DNA from 4 places in the Halobacillus sp. AWH4_228 genome. Region 1 is predicted to be linked to each of the others. Evidence: riboswitches for the same ligand, from Rfam matches in the RefSeq annotation. Region 1 holds a riboswitch; each other region holds the start of a gene.
The links. Region 1 has a riboswitch for S-adenosylmethionine ahead of ACXADP_RS04550 (acetyl-CoA C-acyltransferase). Riboswitches for the same ligand answer to the same signal wherever they lie in the genome.
Positions count from the first base shown of each region.

Region 1 (2,200 bases):
CCTGTGATGGCTTCGTTTGTAAACTCGGATCCGGTCCGGCAATCTCTGACCAGTCGATGATTTCCGCCAGCGGCTGTTGGCCGAGGGCTTCCGCCTTTTCCTTCGTGGTAACGATCCCAACGCTCGCGCCATCCGTCATTTGAGAGGCATTGCCTGCGGTGATCGTGCCTTCGCGTGAAAAGGCGGGAGAGAGATTTGATAATTTTTCGGCTGTCGTCCCTTTACGGATGCCTTCATCTTCTGCGAGTCGTTCAGTAAAAGGAGCGATTTCCGGCTCCAGCCAACCATTTTTCTGAGCGTCCGCTGCCCGCTGCTGGGAAAGGGCGGCGTATTCATCCTGTTCCTCCCGGCTGATGTCGAAGGAGCGGTTCTTCTCATCGGTGAGAGCTCCCATCGACACATCACTCAAGGCGCACCACAACCCGTCGTTCAGTAAGGTGTCCTTCAGCAGGCTGTGACCAAGTCCGTTAGAAGCCCGGACAGGAGCGGTGTGAGGAGCGTTCGTCATCGAGTCGAATCCACCGACGATGTACAGCTCTCCTTCATTCAATCGGAGCCTGCGGGAGGCGTCGGTAATTGTAGCGATACCTCCCAAACAAACATTGTTCAGTGTGATGGCGGGTGTAGCGATATCCACCCCCGCTTGATAAGCGGCCTGTCTCGCAGGATTTTGGCCGCCCCCGGCCTGAATCACCTGGGCGAGCAGGACACCATCGGCTTGTTTCGCGTCCGGATTTCTCTCTAATAGAGCGCTCAGCGCATGAGACCCAAGTTCTGCTGCGGATTTCTTTTTCAAGGCCCCTTTCCACTTACCGAAGGGGGTGCGGATGCCGTCTAGAAGTACTGTCGTCATTTATGGAACAACTCCTGTTTTTATAATAGTAAGAGCCCTCTTCACAAAAATAAGAAGAGGGCTCTCGGCTCTTCTTATCTTCCAGGATCATCTCCTGCAGGAATTAGCACCTTTTCAAGCTGTTGCTTGATGGTTGCCGGGCGTCAACGGGCCAGTCCCTCTGCCTCTCTGGATAAGAAATAGGTATTCAATTGGAAACATATAAAACCTCTCTATCAAAGATAGAGAGGTTAGAGATTGTGGGCATCTCTTATCTTCCTGAGCATTCACTCAGTAGGATTTGGCACCTTGCTATCAATATAGCGGTTGCCGGGTTTCACAGGGCCAGTCCCTCCACCTCTCTGGATAAGATGTTCTTCCTTTATTTGGTTAAGTGCCATGTTAGCAGTATGAAGGAAAGGTGTCAATGCATTTTATAGAAAAGTGAGAAAATTAATTGTATTCTGTGACTGGTGGTAAACGTGCGAATGTCTTTGACAGCTGGGTTTGCCGATTCTTTCAATTCTAAGGGGATTTCACGAGAAAAATGAAGGCACCTATCAATTCATCCATCAGCCATTCTCCGATGGTTCCTGCGGATACCTAACGTTTCACTGATTAGATGATACCTTACAGGTAGAGCTGCTTTTAGATCTATGAGCAGAGATTTTAATAACTTTCGATATTCATAAATGGATAATGATTCAGCCTCTTTTGTCTTTATGAGATAATGGGTATGGTAATTACTGATACTATTCAATAAAGGAGTTTTACTATGCCGGAATATGTTGGTTACATCGGTACGTACACCAAACAGGAAAGTAAAGGCGTCTATCAGTTCACCCTGGATACAGACGCTAAGGAACTGAAAAATGTTCAGCTGGCTGCAGAATTGCAGAACCCTACGTACGTCACCGTGAGTGACGATCAAAAGAATCTTTATGCAGTTTCCAAAGACGGGGAAAACGGCGGTGTCACGTCCTTTTCTATCAATGCAGAAACGGGAGAACTCACAAAATTGAACGCTCAGACAGCTGCAGGATCTCCACCGTGCCACGTGAGTGTGGATCATTTGAACAACAATGTTGTCACGGCTAACTATCATACAAAAGAAGTGGTCTCCTACCTGACGAATGAAGATGGATCGTTGAATCCTGCAGTTTCTATCGTGGAGCATGAAGGGACCGGTCCTCATGAGCGTCAGGAAAAACCCCACATGCACTATGCAGGTTTCACCCCTGATGAGACATACGTCATTGCGATTGACCTTGGCAGCGACCGTGTCATCACTTACGCCGTAGACAATGGCGAGTTGAGCCAGGTGCAGGTGTTCAACACGAAACCGGGTTCCGGTCCGCGTCACATTAC
Region 1 is NZ_JBSWTE010000001.1:920,322-922,521, forward strand. It holds gene ACXADP_RS04550 (acetyl-CoA C-acyltransferase) at 1-853, opposite strand, end outside; SAM riboswitch class I at 925-1,032, opposite strand; SAM riboswitch class I at 1,101-1,205, opposite strand; gene ACXADP_RS04555 (lactonase family protein) at 1,608-2,200, shown strand, end outside.

Region 2 (2,200 bases), 340 kb from region 1:
ACGTATCGTATAAGCTTCGCCCATCATCAATCAAGGTAGGCTGGTTAAGAAATTTTTCAGCATATTCCTTTCCGGCATCAGGGCTGCGTTCACGACCGGGAACGTTAATCGTAACCAGCTCCACTTTTTCTTTGTCCATCGTTTCAAAGAGCTGCTCTTTTTTAGGTAAGTCTCTCCCACAGTCAGGACACCAGGATGCCCAGAAAGTCAGGACGATCACCTTTCCGAAATGGTCGCTCAGACGATAGGTGGAGGGCTGATTTATATAAGAAAGCTCAAATTGAGGAGCACGTTCCTTCATGATTTCATCTCCTTACTGTAAAAATATACCTGATTATTATCTTTGACGTCCGTATAGACTCCATGCTAACATAACATATAATTTCACAGCGACATCATAACTTATCCAGAGTGGTGGAGGGACTGGCCCTTTGAAACCCGGCAACCGGCAAAAGCACGGTGCTAAATCCTGCGGAGCGTAAAGCTTTGATAGATGAGATCCACTAAAGTCTCTTCTATTTTAGGAGAGACTTTTTTGCATATCCAGATGTTCTTCTTTTCTGAAAAGTAGCTCATTTATGTTGACACGCTGGTGGCAGAGTGCTAAAATCCACTTTGTAGTTATGAAATGAATTAAAGCAGTAATAATTTAATAAGCTAAAATCTCTTATCCAGAGTGGCGGAGGGACTGGCCCTACGATGCCCGGCAACCAGCAGGTGTAACCGACCTGTCAAGGTGCCAAATCCTGCAGAGCATAACAGCTCTGACAGATGAGAGAACAGAAGATACATTGTTATTGAAACGCCATTCTGTTCTCGAACAGAATGGCGTTTTTTGAATGGGAGGGAACACATCATGATTACAATTAAGGATCTTTCTAAAGTTTTTCAAACGAAGGATCGGGAAGTGAAAGCTGTTGATGGCTTAAGCCTTACAATAAATAAAGGGGAAATCTACGGTGTCATTGGTTATAGTGGAGCGGGTAAAAGTACTTTTATCCGGCTGTTGAACCGACTGGAGGATCCAACAGAGGGCAGCATCCACGTCGGTGATCAGGATTTAACGGGCCTCAGTAAGAATAAACTGCGTATCGCCCGCCAGGATATCGGAATGATTTTTCAGCACTTCAACCTGCTTTGGTCCAGAACGGTTTATGATAACATCGCTTTTCCGTTGGAAATTGCCGGTGTACCAAAGGAAGAACGGAGCAAAAGAGTGAACGAACTGATCGATCTGGTCGGTTTATCCGGCAGAGGAAACTCCTACCCATCCCAGTTGAGTGGTGGACAGAAACAGCGTGTAGGAATTGCCAGGGCGCTGGCCAACAACCCGAAAGTCCTCCTTTGTGATGAAGCGACATCCGCTCTGGATCCGGAAACGACAGACTCCATATTGGATCTTCTTGTAGACATCAATGAAAAACTCGGACTGACCATAGTTTTGATTACTCACGAAATGCATGTCATTCGTAAGATCTGTCATCAGGTGGCAGTCATGGAGCAGGGGAAAATCGTTGAAAAGGGAGATGTTCTGGACGTATTTCTTCATCCAGATCAGCCAGTGACGAAGAAATTCGTCGATCAGGTGATGGGTGATCAGGAAAAAGAGCACTCTCTGAAATTGATCAAAGATAAGTACCAGTCCGGAAAAATTGTCCGGCTGCATTTTGTAGGAGAGAGTACCAACCAAGCGCTGATCAGTGAGGTCTCCAGGAAGTTCGTCCTGGATGTGAATATTCTTCACGGGAAGATCACGCAGACGCAAAAAGGAGCTTACGGAACGATGTTTGTTCAGTTTGAAGGAGACGATGAGGAAGCAGCCCGGGCAATCGAATATATACGCTCGACTTCTGTGGAAGTGGAGGTGAACCCGGATGCTTAATGGATTACTGCCAAACGTACGCATGGAAGACATGATTACAGCAACAAATGAAACGTTGTATATGACTCTGATTTCCGTAGCCGGCACATTTATCCTCGGGATTCTGCTCGGCCTGCTGCTTTATTTATCTGGTCCGGGAGGGCTCTGGCAGAACAAAGTGGTCAATGCAGTGACAGCTTCTGTCGTAAACATTTTCCGTGCCATTCCTTTTATTATATTGATCCTGCTTCTGTTCCCGTTTACAGACTTCTTGATTGGAACGATCCGCGGTCCGAACGCAGCCCTTCCGGCGTTAATTATCGGAGGAGCTCCGTTTTA
Region 2 is NZ_JBSWTE010000001.1:1,258,053-1,260,252, forward strand. It holds gene ACXADP_RS06175 (TlpA family protein disulfide reductase) at 1-301, opposite strand, end outside; SAM riboswitch class I at 400-500, shown strand; SAM riboswitch class I at 665-778, shown strand; gene ACXADP_RS06180 (methionine ABC transporter ATP-binding protein) at 857-1,882, shown strand; gene ACXADP_RS06185 (methionine ABC transporter permease) at 1,875-2,200, shown strand, end outside.
Region 2: linked by a shared signal. The riboswitch ahead of ACXADP_RS06180 (methionine ABC transporter ATP-binding protein) and the one ahead of ACXADP_RS04550 (acetyl-CoA C-acyltransferase) in region 1 are both predicted to bind S-adenosylmethionine.

Region 3 (2,200 bases), 2.9 Mb from region 1:
ATCGATTTCCAACCCGTTCCTACGCGTGGAAGACTTGAAAGGTCTGAGCAGTCTCGCTCAAAAACACGGCATAAAGACGATGGTGGATAATACATTCGCCACCCCCTATCTTGTCCAGCCCTATCAGTATGGAGTGGACCTTGTTGTGCACAGTGCAACGAAATACATAGGCGGTCATAGTGATGTCACGTGCGGCGTCCTTGCCGGTTCGGAAGCATTGATTTCCAAAGCAGCCCAGAAAATCGTGACTCTTGGAGCAAATTTAAGTCCGTTTGAAGCTTGGTTGACCCAGAGAGGAGCCAAAACCCTTGCACTCCGGATGAAACAACAGTCTGCGAATGCAAAAAGTGTTGCAGAGGCACTTCGGGAGCATATTGGGGTTAAAAAGGTGTTTTATCCTGAATACGTATCTGAACGTGGTCATGGAGCGATTGTTACCATCGAGCTCAATGAGAGCGTGGATGTGGAAGCCTTTTTCAAATCTCTTGGATGGATCAAAATTGCACCGACACTCGCTGGTGTCCAGACAACTGTGTCCTACCCTGTCCGTACGTCGCACAGGGCTCTGTCAGAAACTGAACGTGAAAAAATCGGAGTGAACGATTACGTCATCCGCTTATCCATAGGAATTGAGAGCGATGAAGATATCATTCATCAGCTGAAAAGAACCATTGACGCTTCAATAAAATAAAAATTCAGAATGTTATTGACATTGATGCAGATGGTCAGCTATAATTCACAACATAATCAAAATTAAATAACTAGTACTCTTATTAAGAGCGGCTGAGGGAATAGGCCCTGTGAAGCCCGGCAACCTTCAAACATCGGTTTGAAAAGGTGCCAAGTCCTACAGATCATGGATCTGGTAGATAAGAGGAGGATATCAGCACGTTCAGCCCTCTTCTTATATGGAAGAGGGCTTTTTGCATGGATAAAGACGCTGTAAGGACCAGTTTCTTTTTAAAACTGATTAAAATGATGAGAATAATAAACTTTAGGAGGCCATACAATGACCAACTCTTTTGAAGGCTACGATATTGATACCATTTCTCTGCACGGTGGACAGTCACCAGATCCTACGACCGGTTCAAGGGCCGTTCCGATTTACCAGACCACATCCTATGTGTTTCATGATACCGATCACGCCCAGAGCCTTTTTGCCCTCGATGAACCGGGGAATATTTACTCCCGGCTCGGAAATCCGACGGTGGACGTATTCGAAAAACGCATGGCTCTTCTGGAAGGCGGAGTAGCCTCGGTAGCGACGGCTTCAGGCATGTCCGCCATTGCACTGGCCATTTTGAATGTAGCTGGTGCAGGAGATGAAGTCGTGGCAGCATCCAATTTATACGGCGGAACTTATAATTTATTCGCCAACACTTTACCGCGGTATGGCATTAATGTTCATTTTGTTGACCCGGTCGATCCGGACAATTTCAGACAGGCCATCAATGAGAATACGAAGGCCGTCTTCGCTGAGACCATCGGCAACCCGAGTCTTCACGTGCTTGATTTTGAGAAGGTGTCCGCCATTGCCCATGAACATCAGGTTCCATTGATCGTCGATAACACGTTTGCCACACCTTACACGTGCCGTCCGATTGAACACGGAGCTGACATTGTCGTCCATTCGGCCACGAAATGGATTGGTGGCCATGGAACAGCTATCGGCGGCGTCGTTGTCGACGGCGGGCAGTTTGACTGGGGCAATGGAAAGTTCCCTGTTTTCACAGAGCCGGATCCGAGCTACAACGGGATCGTTTATACAGCCGATTTCGGCACGCTCGCCTACATTACAAAACTCAGGGTTCAGCTGCTTCGTGACTTTGGCTCCTGCCTCAGTCCGCAGAACGCTTTCCTTCTGCTCCAGGGACTTGAAACGCTACATTTGCGGGTGGAACGTCATTCAGATAATGCCCGGGAAGTGGCTGAATACTTGGCGGAACACCCCGATGTGGAGTGGGTTTCCTACCCCGGCTTGAAAAACCATCCGGCCCATGAACTGGCCAATCAATATTTAGAGGGCGGCTACGGTTCCATTGTCGTATTTGGAATCAAAGGAGGCAGAGAAGCTGGGAGTCAGGTGATCAACAACATCTCGTTGTGGTCCCATGTCGCCAATGTCGGCGATGCGAAATCTCTGATCATCCACCCGGCGTCTACGACCCACCAGCAGCTTTCTGTTGAAGAGCTTGCGGCG
Region 3 is NZ_JBSWTE010000001.1:3,800,930-3,803,129, reverse strand. It holds gene ACXADP_RS19600 (trans-sulfuration enzyme family protein) at 1-691, shown strand, start outside; SAM riboswitch class I at 768-876, shown strand; gene ACXADP_RS19595 (PLP-dependent aspartate aminotransferase family protein) at 1,010-2,200, shown strand, end outside.
Region 3: linked by a shared signal. The riboswitch ahead of ACXADP_RS19595 (PLP-dependent aspartate aminotransferase family protein) and the one ahead of ACXADP_RS04550 (acetyl-CoA C-acyltransferase) in region 1 are both predicted to bind S-adenosylmethionine.

Region 4 (2,200 bases), 890 kb from region 1:
GGAGTATCCGGGAGCATCATCGGTACGGTTCCTGGAAGAATGGGCATCGGTGTCGTCGGCCCTGCCATTGATGAAAAGGGAAACAGTACAGCCGGCGGCGCTTTGATCAAAAAAATGTCCAGGGACCTGAAATTAAATATGTTCGGCATAGAAAATACAGAAAGGACGAAGGACCATGCCTTTTGATTACGATCTGGATTTTGATTCCATTGATTTCAGAGAAGAACCCGGAAAATACCGCGTCGGGCGCGGAGAACAGGGGGTGCTTCTCGTCGAGCCCTACAAAAGTGAAATTCTGCAGCACTGGCGCTTCAAAACACCTGAGATCGCAAAAGAGTCGTCAGAAAAAATCTACGCCATGTTCGAAGAGTATAAGAAAAACGATGATTTTGTCGGCATGGATATGGCCCGTAAATTCCTCCAGATGGGGTATACACGCTCGCGACGGTACGCCAATTATAAAGGCGGAAAAAAATACGATGACGATGGAGATATCAATGACCGGGATATAGATGAGGAAAAAGCAGAATCAGCCCGGATTTTCGAAGAGAAATGGATCAAAGTCCGCGAAGATGAAGAATACCTTGAGAAAAAACGGGCCCACCAAAAGGAATACGGATAAAATCAGGACGTTCCGATTAAAAATTGGAAAATCTTCCGCATGCATATTGTCAAAACTTTCTGAGTAGTGTAGAGTAGTCATCAACATTTACATGAACTTACAATTATATTCTTATCAAGAGAGGCAGAGGGACTGGCCCTGTGAAGCCTCAGCAACCCCTGGTATCGACCAGAAGGGTGCTAACTCCAGCAAGTTGTTGATCAACTTGAAAGATAAGAAGAAGCCTTGGATATCCAGGACGCCTTCTTCTTAGAGAAGGCGTCCTTTTTGTTTTCACACTGCTTCCTCTCTTGATCGGTTCATAAACGAAAGGAGTATTTTTATGTGTCACACGGAAACAAAATTCGTCCAGACAGGAAACCAGCGGAACGAACCGTATGGAGCGATCAACCCACCGGTTTACTTTTCCACCCCTTACCGGCACCCAGGGCTCGGGGAATCTACAGGGTTTGATTATACGCGGACGGGCAACCCGACAAGAAAAATCCTGGAAGCCTCCATCGCCGATATCGAAGAAGGTGATGCAGGTTTTGCCTTCAGTTCCGGAATGTCCGCCATCCAGACCGTCCTCTCTCTTTTCCGCGAAGGAGATGAAATTCTCGTATCCGAAGATTTATATGGAGGGACCTACCGCTTATTTGAACATATGAAGGAGCGTTACCGTCTGCAGTTTACCTACCTGGAAAACGAAAAGCTGAATGACCTGCCTTCTTATGTGACCGAACGTACGAAAGCCGTTTACATTGAAACTCCGACAAATCCGCTCATGCACCAAACCGACATCAGGCAGATGGCCGGACTAGCAGAAAAACAAGACCTCCTGCTGATAGTCGACAACACCCTTTATACACCAGTTCTCCAGCAGCCGCTGAAGGAAGGAGCAGACGTCGTCATTCACAGCGCGACGAAATACCTGGCCGGACATAACGATGTTCTGGCCGGACTGCTTGTCAGTAAAGGCGCAGACATCAGCGAAAAGCTCGCTTTTCATCAAAATACATCCGGAGCTGTCCTGTCGCCGTTTGACTCCTGGCTCGTCATGCGCGGCATGAAAACCCTGCCTCTACGAATGAGGCAGCATGAAGGCAACGCGAAAGCCGTCGTTCAATTCCTGGAGGATCATCCATGTGTGAGTGATATTTTCTACCCAGGAAAAGGCGGCATGGTGTCCTTCCGACTAAAGGAAGAAGCCTGGATCGATCCTTTTCTAAGAGGATTGAATTTAATCAGTTTCGCGGAAAGTCTCGGAGGTGTGGAAAGCTTCATCACCTACCCCGCCACCCAGACCCACGCCGATATCCCTGAAGAAGAACGCGTCCGCTACGGCGTGTGCAATAAACTGCTCCGTTTTTCCGTAGGCGTGGAGCACATCGATGATCTTTTGAGAGATCTTCAATCTACTTTGAGTCAATTACCTAAGGAGGAATCCGTCCAATGAATACCCATTCCCTGCAGACCCGCCTGCTTCACAACGACCAGAAGTTCGATCCGCAGACCGGAGCGGTGAGTGTCCCGATCCAACAGGCCTCAACCTTTCACCAACAGGATTTTGACACACCGGGGGATTACGACTACAGC
Region 4 is NZ_JBSWTE010000001.1:34,176-36,375, forward strand. It holds gene glsA (glutaminase A) at 1-186, shown strand, start outside; gene ACXADP_RS00170 (DUF4385 domain-containing protein) at 176-622, shown strand; SAM riboswitch class I at 731-841, shown strand; gene ACXADP_RS00175 (methionine biosynthesis PLP-dependent protein) at 945-2,060, shown strand; gene metC (cystathionine beta-lyase) at 2,057-2,200, shown strand, end outside.
Region 4: linked by a shared signal. The riboswitch ahead of ACXADP_RS00175 (methionine biosynthesis PLP-dependent protein) and the one ahead of ACXADP_RS04550 (acetyl-CoA C-acyltransferase) in region 1 are both predicted to bind S-adenosylmethionine.